3 regions of the Arthrobacter sp. TE12231 genome follow, and region 1 is predicted to be linked to each of the others. Evidence: riboswitches for the same ligand, from Rfam matches in the RefSeq annotation. Region 1 holds a riboswitch; each other region holds the start of a gene.
The links. Region 1 has a riboswitch for thiamine pyrophosphate ahead of thiC (phosphomethylpyrimidine synthase ThiC). Riboswitches for the same ligand answer to the same signal wherever they lie in the genome.
Positions count from the first base shown of each region.

Region 2: another riboswitch for thiamine pyrophosphate. It lies ahead of ACVWYS_RS00250 (ECF transporter S component); the one in region 1 lies ahead of thiC (phosphomethylpyrimidine synthase ThiC).
Region 3: another riboswitch for thiamine pyrophosphate. It lies ahead of thiO (glycine oxidase ThiO); the one in region 1 lies ahead of thiC (phosphomethylpyrimidine synthase ThiC).

Region 1 covers NZ_JBSSFS010000001.1:1,413,362-1,418,325, reverse strand. Annotated here, with positions in the region: gene ACVWYS_RS06395 (VOC family protein) at 1-737, opposite strand, end outside; gene ACVWYS_RS06390 (amidohydrolase family protein) at 820-1,902, opposite strand; TPP riboswitch at 1,982-2,089, shown strand; gene thiC (phosphomethylpyrimidine synthase ThiC) at 2,086-3,918, shown strand; gene ACVWYS_RS06380 (hypothetical protein) at 4,039-4,964, opposite strand, start outside.
Region 2 covers NZ_JBSSFS010000001.1:58,874-63,837, forward strand. Annotated here, with positions in the region: gene ACVWYS_RS00230 (ion transporter) at 1-763, shown strand, start outside; gene ACVWYS_RS00235 (DUF4235 domain-containing protein) at 787-1,047, opposite strand; gene ACVWYS_RS00240 (DUF4386 family protein) at 1,166-1,924, shown strand; gene ACVWYS_RS00245 (heme-degrading domain-containing protein) at 1,921-2,466, opposite strand; TPP riboswitch at 2,653-2,796, shown strand; gene ACVWYS_RS00250 (ECF transporter S component) at 2,863-3,510, shown strand; gene ACVWYS_RS00255 (ABC transporter ATP-binding protein) at 3,566-4,964, shown strand, end outside.
Region 3 covers NZ_JBSSFS010000001.1:1,013,515-1,018,478, forward strand. Annotated here, with positions in the region: gene ACVWYS_RS04660 (RNB domain-containing ribonuclease) at 1-844, opposite strand, end outside; gene ACVWYS_RS04665 (ferritin-like fold-containing protein) at 886-1,557, shown strand; gene thiE (thiamine phosphate synthase) at 1,594-2,301, opposite strand; TPP riboswitch at 2,328-2,448, shown strand; gene thiO (glycine oxidase ThiO) at 2,442-3,803, shown strand; gene thiS (sulfur carrier protein ThiS) at 3,800-4,036, shown strand; gene ACVWYS_RS04685 (thiazole synthase) at 4,042-4,866, shown strand.

The sequences.
Region 1 (4,964 bases):
AGCACCTCGCCCAGGCCCAGGGTGTCGCGTCGGGGGCCGGCGCCGCGGCTGTTCCAGACGTTCATGGCCATGTGGTGGTGGTAGCCGCCGGCCGAGACGAACAGGGCCTGGCCATGCCAGCCCGCGGTCTTTTCGAAGCCCAGGGTGCCGACATAGAACTCATGCGCAGTGTGGACGTCGCCAACCTGCAGGTGCACGTGCCCGACGCCGGCGGCCGCCTCGCGCTGGCCGCTCAGGGACTCTTCGGTCAGGTGCTGCTGCAAGTAGCGCTGCGGCGGCAGGGCCAGGCTGTCCATGACGACGTTCTTGCCTTCCCAGGACCAGTCCTGCCGCGGCCGGTCCCAGTACAGCTCGATGCCGTTGCCTTCGGGGTCGTTGAAGTAGAAGGCCTCGCTGACGAGGTGGTCCGCGCTGCCGGTGAAGGACTGGGGCTCGTACTGGGCCGCGCTGGCAACGGTGGCCGCCAGGGAATGTTGGTCCTCGAAGAGGAGGGCGGTGTGGAAGAGCCCGGCTTCGCCGCGGGAGGGCAGATTCAAGCCCGGGGCGGGCGCCAGGTGGACCAGGGGCTTCTGCTGGCGGCCAAGGTAGAGTCCGCCGTCCTGTTCGGCCACGATGTCCAGGCCGAGGGCGCGCTGGTAGTAGTCGGTCATGAGCTTCATGTCGCCAACCTTGAGCATCACGGTGCCCATGGTGAGTGCGGCAGGAAGGAGATCCTGGGTGCTGGCTTCTGCGGTCATTGAAACTCTCCGGGGGTTCAGTGGCCACCGGGCTTTCGGTGACCTTGCATAGTATTAAATTACTTGAAGCTTCAATTTATTCCTAACGGGTGGGCCGACCCCGCAGGACAACGTGCTTCAGTCCGGCCAGGGTCCCGAGGTCCTGCCGGGGGTCCTTCGCGCACACCAGTACGTCGGCGCTGGCCCCTTCAGTGATGCCGTCCGCGCCGAGCCAGGTCCGCGCGGACCAGCTGGCCGCGCCGAGGGCAGCCGCGGCGGGCAGCCCGGCGGCGTGCAGGGCCCGGATCTCGTCCACGATCCGGCCGTGCCTGATCACGCTGCCGGCATCGGTGCCGGCATAGATGGCCACCCCGGCCTCGTGGGCTTCCAGGATCCGCTCCGCCCGCCGCTCCCACAGCGAGCGCATGTGCGCGGCGTAGCGGGGGAACTTGGCTTCCGCCTGGGCGGCGATGTCCGGGAATGTGGCGATGTTGATCAGGGTCGGGACGATCGGCACGCCCTGCTCCACGAAGCGCGGCAGGTGCCGCGGCAGCAGCCCGGTGCCGTGCTCGATGCAGTCGATCCCGGCGTCGAGCATGTCATCCAGGGTGTCCTCGGCGAAGCAGTGGGCGGTGACGCGGGCCCCTTCATCGTGCGCGGCCTGGACGGCGTCCTTGAGGCTTCCAGCGGGAAAACTGGCGGCGAGGTCGCCGGCGTCGCGGTCGATCCAGTCCCCCACGAGCTTGACCCAGCCGTCGCCGGCACGGGCCTGCTTCCGCACGGCCTCGACCAGGCCGTCCGGTTCCACCTCGACGGCGAAGCCGCGCAGGTAGCGCCGGGTGCGGGCGATGTGCCGGCCGGCGCGGATGATCCGCGGAAGGTCCGTGCGCTGCTGGAGCCAACGGGTGTCGTGGACGGCGCCGGCATCGCGGACCAGGAGCGTCCCGGCGTCGCGGTCCGTGACGGCCTGGGTCTCCGCGGTGTCCTCGGCAACGTCTCCGCCCGGGCCGAGGCCGATGTGGCAGTGTGCGTCCACCAGCCCGGGAATGACCCAGCCATCCAGCACGCGCTCCGGCGCGGCGGCGGGCCGGAGGAACGTGAGCCGGCCGTCGACGGACCAGAGGCCGGGGCGTACCGTGTCCGGCCCGGCAAGGACGGGGCCGCTGAATTCGATGATGCCGGTCATGGCATCAAGGGTAGTCCCCATGTCGCTGCGTCGGCCGCGTCACACTGGACAGCCGTCCGGCGGCGCGTGGTAGCTTCATCTACGACCACACGGGTGCCCCTGCAGGGGCTGAGATCGGGCTGACGCGGCCTGCGACCGTTGAACCTGTCCGGGTAATGCCGGCGAAGGAAGTGAGTATTTTCCGTGAATACGCAAATTGCACAGCACAGCCCTATCCAAAACCAGTCCGGCCAAAACCTGCCTGCCGACTCTGAGGCGGGCGCGACGCAGTCATTGAAGTCCCACTCGCTGGCCTTCACGACGGACCCGGAGCACGGCATCCGCGTCCCGGTGACCGAGATCGCGCTGGAACCCTCGCCGGGCGGCGTCGAGAACCCTCCATTCCGGGTCTACCGCACGGCCGGGCCGGGCAGCGATCCGGTGGTGGGGCTGGCCCCGTTCCGCAGCGGCTGGATCGCCGGGCGGGGTGACACGGAGCCGTACCGCGGCCGGGAACGCAACCTGCTCGACGACGGCAGGTCCGCGGTGCGCCGCGGTGCCGCCTCCGCGGAATGGCGGGGCGCCCCGCCAGAGCCCCGCCGCGCCGTCGAGGGCCGGACGGTCACCCAAATGCATTACGCGCGGCAGGGCATCGTGACACCGGAGATGCGGTTCGTTGCGCTGCGCGAGAACTGCGATGTGGAGCTGGTCCGCAGCGAGGTGGCAGCGGGCCGGGCCATTATTCCCAGCAACATCAACCACCCGGAGTCCGAGCCGATGATCATCGGCAAGGGGTTCCTGGTGAAAATCAACGCCAACATCGGCAATTCCGCGGTGACCAGCTCCATCGCCGAGGAGGTGGACAAACTTCAGTGGGCCACCCAGTGGGGTGCGGATACGGTGATGGACCTCTCCACCGGGGACGATATCCACACCACGCGCGAATGGATCATCCGCAACTCCCCCGTCCCGATCGGAACGGTCCCGATCTACCAGGCGCTGGAGAAGGTCAACGGCGAGGCCAACGCCCTGACCTGGGAGATCTTCCGGGACACCGTGATCGAACAGTGCGAGCAGGGTGTGGACTACATGACCATCCATGCCGGGGTGCTGCTGCGCTACGTCCCCCTGACGGCCAACCGGGTCACCGGGATCGTGTCCCGCGGCGGTTCCATCATGGCCGGCTGGTGCCTGGCGCACCATCAGGAGAACTTCCTTTACACCCACTTCGACGAGCTCTGCGAAATCTTCGCCCAGTACGACGTCGCGTTCTCCCTCGGCGACGGGTTGCGGCCCGGCGCGACGGCGGACGCCAACGACGCCGCGCAGTTCGCCGAACTCGACACGCTGGCCGAACTCACCCAGCGGGCCTGGGAGTTCGATGTGCAGGTCATGGTGGAGGGCCCGGGACACGTGCCGTTCCATCTCGTCCGGGAAAATGTGGAGCGCCAGCAGGAGCTCTGCAAGGGTGCCCCGTTCTACACGCTGGGGCCCCTGGTTACGGACATCGCACCGGGCTATGACCACATCACCTCGGCGATCGGCGCCACGGAGATTGCCCGTTATGGCACCGCGATGCTCTGCTACGTGACGCCCAAGGAACACCTGGGGCTGCCGAACAAGGACGATGTGAAGACCGGAGTGATCACGTACAAGATCGCCGCCCACGCCGCCGACCTCGCCAAGGGCCACCCCGGAGCGCACGAACGCGACGATGCCCTGTCCAAGGCGCGGTTTGAGTTCCGCTGGCGGGACCAGTTCGCGCTGTCCCTGGATCCGGTGACCGCCGAGGCCTTCCACGATGAGACGCTCCCCGCGGAGCCGGCCAAGACGGCGCACTTCTGCTCGATGTGCGGGCCCAAGTTCTGCTCCATGCGGATCAGCCAGGACATCCGGGACGAATATGGTTCCGCCGACTCGCAGGCGGCACTGGCGCAGATGGCCGCCGGGATGCGGGAGAAGAGCAACGAATTCCTGGCAGCGGGCGGCAAGGTCTACCTGCCCAAGCCGACCGTGGGAGCACAGGTCTCGGCCTAGCCAGCGGTCCAGGACGCCTGCCCTGCTGGGCGGGCGCCCCGGACAGCCATGGGGATTGCCCCCTGATGAGGCACTAGCGGGATGCGACAGAAGGCGTTCCGACCGCGCGACGCGTCGCTCTCAGGACGTCGCCGTCGTTGCCGGCGTCCGTGCCGGATTCGGCGTCGGCGTCCGTGCCGGATTGGCGGCGATGTTCCTGTAGAGCTCGGAGTTGAGCGTCGTGTGGCCGTGGTCGTCGGTGACGTAGACCTCGAAGGTGAAGATGCTTGCGTCGTGGTCGAGCGCGAACTCGATCGTGGGGTTCGTTACGGAAATCGTCCCTTCCGAGATGATTCGGCCATACTTCTGCTCCGGGGGACTGAGGTCTGTGCCGCGCTGCGCGGGGTCGCGGATGAAGTATCGGACCGTGTACGGCGCGGACGGCAGTGACCGCAGGGTCGGGAAGAAGCTGAAGTCTCTTGTGCCGGGCTTGAACTGCTCCGCACGCCACTGGTAGGCGGTTACGGCGGGCGTGAGGGCGTCGTCGAGGTCGCGGATGCCAGTGCGGTTCGTTTGGGCGTCGAAGCTGCGGTCATGCCCGCCGAAGGCTTTGGCGACCGGTCCGAGACCGAAGCCGAGGGCCAGGCCGAGCCCAATCGAGACCATCGGGATGAGGATTGCCGCCACGCGTGCCCGGCGCAGCAGACCCGTCCTCACCGACTGTCGGTGCATCGAGAGCGTGTGCGGCACAGCGCCTGTGATCACAGTTCTCGAGTACGGGCTGCCGCCCGCACGAGCCCATGCCTCGATGTGCGCGGCGCGCGGCGGCAAGGGGGCTTCCGCGCCCCCAACGTTGTTCCAGTAGGCCAGAAATGGCAGCGGCAAGTCCCGGAGCCGGCCATACGGGTCCCTAAAGGTGAAGGTCGGGACCATCCGGTACTGGACGCCCCCGCGGCCGGCGTACCGGTGGGGATAGGGGTGAAAGTCTTCAAGCTGCGTGCGATCGACCCTGGCCCGGGCGAGGAACGCCTTCGTCACGATCGCCGCGTCCGGCGTGAGCGTGACCC
Region 2 (4,964 bases), 1.4 Mb from region 1:
GGAACGCAGTGAACTGAAGAGCATCGGATACGAGATCTTCATCGGTATCCTTTCGATCCTGTCGATCGTGAATCTCTTGCTCTTGTATGCCGTGCAGGAGAAGTCGCTCGACACCGTACTCACCGTGATGAACTCCGTTTTCAGCGCGATCTTCGTCGCCGACTTCCTTTACCGGATCTTCACCGCGCCATCGGCGGGCGCCTATTTCTTCAAGCACTTCGGCTGGGCCGACCTCTTGGCGAGCGTGCCTGTGGCGCAATTCAAGATCCTGCGCATCTTCCGGCTGATCCGGGTGTACCGCCTGCTCCGCGATGTCGGCATCCGCACGATCGGCCGCGCGCTGAGCAAAGATCGGGCCGGCAGTTCCCTGTACATACTGCTGCTCATGGGCATATTGGTGCTGGAATTCGGAAGCCTCTCGGTGCTCCGCGTCGAGCAGGGCGCCCCGGGGGCCAATATCAGGACCGCTTCGGACGCCCTCTGGTACACGATCGTCACGATCTCGACAGTCGGATACGGAGACCAATATCCGGTCACGGATGCGGGCCGTATTATCGGGGCAGGCATCATTGTCATCGGTGTCGGCATCTTCGGTACGTTCACCGGTTACCTTGCCAACTTCTTCCTGTCGCCCAAGAAGAAGGAACCCGCGCCGCTAGTCGATGCGGCCGACACGGGTACGGTCGAAGGACTCCGCCTGCGCCTCGAAGAGTCCGAAGCCAAGCTCACCGAGATCAGGAAGCTGCTCGTCGAGCCAAGCTAGTCAACGTCCTTGAAATGCCCTCGTTAGACGACGTCCTGGGTCTTGGCGAAGCGGGTGATCGCGCGCTGGGTGCCGCGGTTGGCGAGCACCTGGATGACGGTGCTGACCGCGGCCGAGATCAGCGCGAACGCCAATGCGTGGTGCAGCGTGGTGGGGACGTCGTCGTTGTCCGTGGGCGGCTTGCTGCCCGTGGACTTCTCCCAGACGGTGTCAACGAGCTTGGCGCCGGCGTAACCGGCCAGGAGGCTGACGCCGGTGCCGAGCAGCTTGATGAAGAGGTTCATTCTTCGTAACTCCTTAAGGGAGGAAACAGGGCTGCCCCTAGCCTAGCGTTCCTTGCCCGGGCATCCAGACAGGGCCAACGCCCCTGTATTGCCTCGCCCGCCGGACGTACTTTTGAGCATGGAACAGCCCCGGACCCGCCCGCTCGGCCATGCCCGGGGCGCCGCGGCGGACAGTCAGAGCTGGCGGCAACTCTACTTCTGGGCCGGAATCTCCGCCGTCGCGTTCGTGGCGTTGTTGATCGTGGCAGTGGTTCTGGACGCCATTGCCCCGCCACCGATCCACGGCGGTGCCGAAACCCTCGAGTTCATCGCCGGGCACACGGCGGTCTACGTCGCCGAACAACTCCTGTGGACCGTGCCCAACATTCTTCCGGTTCTGGTATTCGTGACCCTCTTCGTGGCACTCGCCCCGCTGAACAAGAGCCTGGCCCTCATGGCCACGGTGATCGGCGCCCTGCCGTGGGCGCTGTTCCTGGCCGTTCCGGTCACGAGCCGCGGATCGATGATCCTGGTCAATCTCAGTGACAGCTACGCGAACGCGATCGGCACCGCCGGGGCCGATGCCCGGCTCCGCTATGCCGCCGCGGCGGAGGCGCTGATCGCCGAGAACAACACGCCTGCCGCCGTCGGCGTCCTGTCCGCGCTCGGCATCCTGCTGATGTCGCTGACCATGCTCAAGGGCGTGCTGCCCCGTGCGGTGGCCTGGCTCGGCGTGGCCGCGGGCGCGGTTGGCGTGGTGGCGGAGGTACTCCGGTTCGCCGTTCCGGAGGTCTACCTGGTGTACGGCATCCTGATGTGGGCCTGGTTCACGGCGGTGGGGATTGCGCTGATCCGGCTGTCCCGGAGGACGCCGCGCGCGGACGGCGCCGCCGCCTAAGCTCCCGGCGTGAGGACCGTCCGTAAAGCCTCGACCACGAGGTCGTGGTCTGCCTTCTGCGGCAGCCCGGAGACAGTCACGACGGCTACGGCACCGGTGCCGCGCACGTAGATGGGGAACGCTCCGCCGTGGGCGGCGAACTCCATCTGATCGAACCAGGCGTTGTCCTCGATCCTTCCGCCGGCAGCGCGGGCCCGGAGGCCCACCAGCAGGGACGGGACCTCGTAGCGCTGGGCCGTGCGCTTCTTGGCGTTGATCCAGCGTTCGTTGTCCGGAGTGGCGCCGTCCAGCGCCGCGTGGAAGAGCACCTGCTCGCCCTTGGTGATGTCGACGGCGATGGGCAGCGAGCGTTGCCTGCCCAGTTCGACCAGGAGCAGCCCGAGGTCCAGGGCATCGTCCTTGCTGAACGATGCGAACTGGAGCGCATCCATTTCGGCCAGCACGCGGCCAATGAGCGCCGCCAGGGAACCGTGCGGTTGCGGCTCGCTCGAGTCCGGGTCGTACTCGGCGGAGGGATCTGGCGTGGCCGGTGTGTGCGTCAAAATGGTCCAGCTTTCCGGTGGGCGACAAGGCCGCCCGCTCGCGGGTCCGGGGGCCGACACGTCGACTCTACCAAGCGGCTCTTCCCGGCCGCGGGGTGCGCCTGGGGCAGGCCGCGGATTGTGACAGCACTCCACTGATAACCCGGGCCGTTCGGGTGTAAACTGAGCCAGCCCACAAGGGCGAAATAATTACGACAGGGGAGCGCCGCCGTCGGGCATCGCCGGAAGAGTCCGGGGAAACCAGTGGTGGGCGCTGAGAGTGCGGACAGCCGCAGACCCTCGAACCTGATCCGGTTAGTACCGGCGCAAGGGAGTCGAGTTCTCAGGGTGCGCGGAGGGCGGCGGAAGCCGAGGCCGGCCGGAGCACCCTCCCCTCCTGTTCCTCAGGAGGACGACATGACAGATATTTCAGCACAGCATGGTTCCAGCAGCCGTTCATCGGCCCGGCGCACCTACAACTGGCGTGTGGTGGACATTGTGGTTGCCGCCTTGATCGCCGTCGCCGGGGGCGTCATCTTCTGGGCCTGGGATCAGGGCGCGAACCTGATTTCCACCCCGGTCAACACGATCTACCCGCCGCTCAGCGGACTCTACGCCGGCGGATGGATGATCCCGGCAGTGCTCGGCATGCTCATCATCCGCAAGCCCGGGGCAGCCCTCTTCTGCGAGACGGTGGCGGCCACGGGCGAGCTGATCATGGGCTCGCAGTACGGCACCACGGTCCTGATCTCCGGAGTCCTGCAGGGCCTCGGCGCGGAACTGGTGTTCGCGGCCTTCCTCTACAAGAAGTTCAACCTCCCGGTGTCCCTCCTGGCCGGAGCCGGCGCGGGCCTCTTCTGCGGCCTGAACGACTCCTTCCTGCCGTGGGGCTGGAACATTGCCTACGAAGCCGGCGACAAGCTCGCCTACATCGTCTTCACCACCATCTCCGGCGCCGTGATTGCCGGCGGACTGTCCTGGCTCGCCACCCGCGGCCTGGCCAAGACCGGCGTGCTGGGCTCCTTTGCCTCCCGCAAGGCCGCCACGGAGCCTGTCTTCTCCTGAACCACGTTCCTGCACCCACTCCGGAACGGCCCTCTTGGAATTGCACAGGCGACTCATGACATCTTCACCAGGCGTACGCCCGGCCGCCGTCACAGCCCGCGGCTGGGGCTGGCGGCACGCCGGAAGGCTCCGGCCTGCGGTCAGCGGACTTGACCTGGACATCCGGCCGGGGGAGCGCGTGCTCCTGCTGGGCCCGTCCGGCGCCGGCAAATCAACCCTGCTCCACGCCCTGGCGGGTGTGCTCGGGGACGGCGCGGTGGGGGAGGCTGGCGACGCCAAAGAATCCGACGAGACCGGCAGCCTGCTGATCGATGGCGCTGCGCCCCGTGCACAGCGCGGCCGCGCCGGGCTCGTGCAGCAGGACCCGGAAACCCAGGTGGTGCTCTCGCGCCTCGGCGACGACGTCGCCTTCGGCGCCGAAAACCTCTCTGTCCCGGCCGGGGAGATCTGGCCGCGGGTCCGCGAGGCGCTCGACGACGTCGGGCTGGGCAGGCTGCCGCTGGACCACCCGACGTCGGCGCTGTCGGGCGGCCAAAAGCAGCGCCTGGCGCTCGCCGGGATCCTCGCGATGCGGCCGGGGTTGCTGCTGCTCGACGAGCCCACCGCCAACCTGGATCCCGCCGGCGTCCTGGAAGTCCGCGACGCCGTTGGCCGCTGCCTGGACAAGACCGGCGCCACCCTGGTGGTGGTGGAGCACCGGGTGGCGGTCTGGAAGGACCTCGTGGACCGGATCGTGGTGCTGCAGCCCGGGTCCGCCACGGACTCCGCGGTCCTGATTGACGGGCCGCCGGACCAGGTCCTGGCCGAGGCGCGGGACATGCTCATCGGTGCGGGCGTCTGGGTGCCCGGCTACGTGCCCGCAACACGTTCCCGGACCGCCCCGGCCTCCGGGCAGCTCCTGCTCTCGTCGGACGCCCTCGCGGTCTCCCGCGAGCGGCCGCGGCGGGCCGGACTGCGCCAGGGTTTCCGCACGATTGCGCCGCGCCCCGTGCAATCCGGGGTCATGGCCCGGGTCCGTGCCGGAGAGGCCTTGACCATCACCGGGCAGAACGGTTCGGGCAAGTCGACCCTGGCACTGACGCTCGCCGGCCTCCTGCGCCCCGTGGCGGGGACGGTCTCCGCCACGACGGAACTCAGTGGTTGCGCCATCGGTCGCGTAGGTGATGGCGCCGGGACCGACCCGTACCGGTGGAAAGCCCAGCAGCTGATCGCCAGGATCGGGACCGTGTTCCAGGAACCCGAGCACCAGTTTGTCACCGGCAGGGTCCACGACGAACTTATGTTCGGGCCCCGCCACCTCGGCTACGGCGAGGACCGTGTGGACGAGCTCCTGGAGCGGCTGCGGCTGACGGAGCTCGTGGACGCCAACCCCTACACGCTCTCGGGCGGCGAGAAACGGCGCCTCTCGGTGGCCACCGTGCTGGCTGCGCACCCGCAGGTACTGGTCCTGGACG
Region 3 (4,964 bases), 400 kb from region 1:
GGCGGTGGAAGTGCCGCAGCGACGCCTCGTCCGGGGCTGGCATGGTGCGCAGGATGCCGACCTTGCCCTGGAGCATCAGCCCGGCCGCCGCCATCCCGGTCATGAGGGAAATCTGGGCGTTCCAGTCCTCCACCGGAAGCGGCGGGGCCGCCACGATCCGGTAGCCGCCGTCGGGCAGTTGTTGGATCTCCTGTTCCGGCATGTTCAGGCTCGCGCCGCCGCGGAGGCGTTCCAGCTCCACGCGCTTGGTGCCCACCTCCTTCAGCAGCTGCAGCAGGGGCGTTGCGGTGCCGGCGTCGAGCTCGGCCTGGACACCCTTGTAGCTGAGCTTCGCGCGGCTGCGGACCTGGGCCCGGCGCACCAGCACCGAGGTCACCTCCGCCGCGGCGTCGAGTTCGAACTCCCAGACGAATGCCGCGCACAGCTGCCCGGCGAGCAGGCTACCGGCAGCCTCGCTGATGACCTCCGGATGCAGCGGGATCCGCCCGTCCGGGGTGTAGAAGGTCTGGCCGCGGCGGCGGGTCTCGGCGTCGAGCGCCCCGCCCGGCGCGACGAAGGACGGGACATCGGCGATGGCGTAAAGCACGTTGTAGCCCTCGCCGTTGCGCTCGATATACAGCGCCTGGTCGAGGTCGGTGGAGGACGCCGGATCGATCGTCACGAACTCGACATGGGTGAAGTCCAGGTCCGGCAGCTTGTGCTCGGCCACCGCCGCCTGCGCGTCGCGCAGCACGTCCTCGGGGAACGGACCGGGCAGTTCCAGCGTGGTGCGCAACGCCTTGAGAGCCCCGGCAAGCTGGTTCTGCTGCTCGTGGATACTCGGGGTCAGGCGATGATGGGACACGAAAATCAGGTTAGCCCGATTTCCGCTATTAGTCTTGGATTATGAGCCCAATCCCGGACGATCCTGCCCGCTACAACAGCTTCCTCACGGATCTGCTGGGAGTCATGGCGTACGGCGAGCTTTCGGCCTTCGAACGGCTGTCCTCGGACGCCCGCTATTCACCCACGCTGCATGACCGTGCGGTGCTGGGCAGGATCGCGGTAGTCGAGTTCCAGCACTACGAACTCGTCCGGGCCCGGCTCGAGGCCATGGGCCTGGACACGGAGGCCGCCATGCTGCCGTTCCAGCCGTCCGTGGACCACTTCCATGAGCGCACACGCCCGGCGGACTGGTACGAATCCCTCATGAAGGCCTACGTGATCGACACCGTCTCCGCGGACTTCTACCGTGCCGTCGCCAGGCACGTCGACACCGCGACCCGGGAACTGATCGAGCAGATCCAGTCCGCCGAGGAGGCCACGGCCGTGCTGCAGGAGCGGCTCAAGGCGGCCCTGGCCGATGACCCCCGGCTGGCGTCGCGCCTGGCGCTGTGGGCCAGGCGCCTGCTGGGCGAGGCACTGACCCAAGCCCAGCGGGTCAGTCTCGAACACGCCTTCCTCGGCGGGCTCTCAGGCCTGGACGACGCCGGCGCCAGGGAACTGGTCAGGGCTCTGACGGCCGAACTCGCCACAAACCACTCGCGCCGGATGGCCGCGCTGGGACTGGCGGGGTAGCTCCGCCGCCGGGGCGGAAACCCGAACGGAACCTGTTCAGGAATCGGCGGCATCCAGCGCCGCCAGCAGTGCGCCGGCTGCGTGGGCCGGATCATCGGCGTCGGTGATTGCCCGGACCACGACGATCCGGCGGGCACCGGCGTCGACTACCTGCTCAACATTGCCGAGGTCGATGCCGCCGATCGCAAACCACGGCAACAAGCTTTCGACCCGGCCGTCGACCGTGCCGGCTCCCTCCCCATCCGCCCGGCCGGTCGCCTCGGCGGCGTAACGCACCAGGTCGAGGCCGACGGCGGCGCGTCCAGGCTTGGTGGGAGTGGCCCACACGGGTCCCACGCAGAAGTAGTCGAGTCCCTTGCGGCCGGGGGAGGACGCAATGGCGGCGTCCACCTGCTCCGGGCTGTGGGTGGACAATCCGACTATGGTTTTCTTGCCGAGGAGGCCGCGGGCGGCGTCGAGCGAAATATCCTTCTGCCCGATATGGAACACCGGAGCCCCGGACAAAGAGGCGATGTCCGCCCGGTCATTGACGGCCCAGAGCCGTCCGTGCCGCTGCGCTGCGGCGTGCAGGACCTCCAGGAGCTCCAGTTCCTCGGCCGCCTCAAGCGACTTGTCGCGCAGCTGGATGATGTCCACCCCGCCGGCGAATGCGGCGTCCACAAAGTCCTCGAAGTCGCCGCGGTCCTGCCGGGCGTCGGTGCACAAGTAGAGGCGGGCGGTGGTGTGGAGGGAGTCCTGGCTCATGACACCAGCCTAGTTCCTCTAAACTGGGCGCATACCGCGGGAGCCCGCAGCGGCCACGTCATCGCTGCACGGCTGAGAGGGCGTCAGAGCCGACCGCTTGACCTGATCCGGCTAGTACCGGCGTAGGGAAGGAATTTTTTATGGGCACAAGAACCAGCCGTGAAGCCGAAGCCGCAGATGACGCCGCCTACCGGGTTTGTGACACGGGCCCGGGTTCCGCAGAGGACCTCACCGCACAGGACACATCCGCACAGGACGTCGCTGTTGACGTTGCGGTGATCGGCGGCGGGGTGATCGGCCACGGCATCGCGTTCGAGGCCAGCCGTGCGGGCCGGTCCGTGGTGTTGATCGATGACGCGCCCGGCAGCGGGGCCAGCTGGGCCGCCGCCGGAATGCTGGCCCCCGTCAGCGAACTGCACTATCAGGAAGAACAGCTCCTGGAACTGATGCTCGAGTCCTCCCGGCTGTGGCCCGACTTCGTGGCCGGGATCGATGCCGGTGCCGGGATCGACGCCGATGCCAGTGCCGCCAGCGGCCCGGGATCCCGGGCAGGGTCCAGTACCGGCTACCTGACGACGCCGACCCTCGCCGTCGGTGCCGATGCGGCGGACCGGCGCGCGCTCGCGGACCTGAGGGAAGTCCAGCAGGACTCCGGCCTCACCGTGGAGCCCCTGACCGTGCGCGAGGCACGCAGCCGGGAACCTTTGCTCAGCCCCGGTATCTCGTGCGCATTCGATATCCCGGCCGACCACCAGGTGGACCCCCGCATGCTGATTGCCCGGCTCACCAGGCTGCTCGACGCGGAGGGCCGCTGCAGATTCGTCCGTCGGCGCGCGGCGGGGCTGCTGTGGGAGGACGGACGCATCGCCGGTGTCCGGCTCGCGGGCGGCGGTTCCGTGCGGGCCGCGGAAACCGTGGTCGCCAACGGGCTCGGCGCCCCCGACCTTGACGGGCTGCCCGCTGGACTGAAACTCCCGCTGCGGCCGGTCTACGGCGACATCCTTCGGCTCCGCGTGCCCGCGCACCTGCAACCACTGCTTACGGCCACCGTGCGTGGCATGGTGCGCGGGGTGCCGGTGTATATCGTCCCGCGGCAGGACGGCACTGTGGTGATCGGCGCCACCCAACGCGAAGACGGCCCGTCGGATCCGCACGCTGTTTCCGCCGGCGGCGTCTACCAGCTGCTCCGAGACGCTCAGCAGCTGGTGCCCGCTGTAGCCGAGCTGGAACTACTCGAAGCCACGGCGCGCGCCCGCCCCGGCACACCGGACAACGCCCCGATGCTGGGGCGCGTCTCGCGCCCGGAAGGCGGGGACGTCCCGGGCCTCATCATCGCCACGGGATTCTTCCGGCACGGCGTCCTGCTGACCCCGGCAGCCGCCGTCGTCTGTCGTCAGCTCATGGACGGTATGCCGGACCCGCGCTGGGCCGGGTTCCGCCCCGACCGTTTCTCCCGCACCCCGGATGCGTCCGGGGACAGCCCCAACAAGGAAGCAGCATGAACATCAGACTGAACGGAACGGAGCAGAGCGTCGCCGACGGCGCCTCCGTCAGCACACTCGTCAGCCAGCTCACGGGCCGGAGCATCGGCCCCGACGGCCGGGCTGCCGACGGGCAGAAGCTCGGTGTCGCGGTGGCCCGCAACGCTGAAGTGGTGCCCCGCAGCCAGTGGCACGCCACCGCGCTCGCCGACGGCGACGACGTCGAACTTGTTACGGCAGTCCAGGGAGGATGACCAGCATGAACGAAACGACTCTTGCAGGATCGCCGGCCCGGCCGGCTGCCGGGGCCCTCGCCGATCCGTTCGTGGTGGACGGCGTGACGCTCGGATCCCGGCTTATCATGGGCACCGGCGGTGCGCCGAGCCTGGACGGGCTGGGCGCGGCGCTTTTGGCTTCCGGGACGGAATTGACCACCGTGGCGATGCGCCGCTATTCACCGGCGGAAACGGGATCGCTGTTCCAGCTGCTCGTGGACCACAACATCCGAGTGCTGCCGAACACAGCCGGTTGCTTCACCGCCAAGGACGCCGTACTCACCGCCGAACTGGCCCGCGAGGCCCTGGAGACGGACTGGGTCAAGCTCGAAGTCATTGCCGACGAGCACACCCTGCTGCCGGACGCGGTCGAGCTCGTGGACGCAACTGAGCAGCTGGTGGCCCGCGGCTTCAAGGTCTTCGCGTACACCAACGATGACCCCGTGCTGGCCCTGCGGCTCGAAAACCTCGGGGCGACGGCGGTGATGCCGCTGGGTGCCCCGATCGGGACCGGCCTGGGCATCCTGAACCCGCACAACATCGAGCTGATCGTCTCGCGGGCGTCCGTGCCCGTGGTGCTCGATGCCGGAATCGGCACGGCCTCGGACGCGGCCCTGGCGATGGAACTTGGCTGCGACGCCGTGCTGCTGGCCACGGCCGTGACCCGTGCCCAGAATCCCGCGCTCATGGGGGAGGCCTTCAAACACGCCGTCATCGCCGGCAGGCTGGCGAAAGCGGCCGGCAGGATCCCGCGGCGCGAACACGCGCTGGCGTCCTCGGCGATGGAAGGCCGGGCCGAGTTCCTGTAACGTCTGCGTTCCTCTGAAAGGCCGGTGAGGCTGGCAGGTCTGACCTGGTTCCGCCAGCAGGACCGCTTCATCACAGATCCTCATCACCAGGCGGAGCC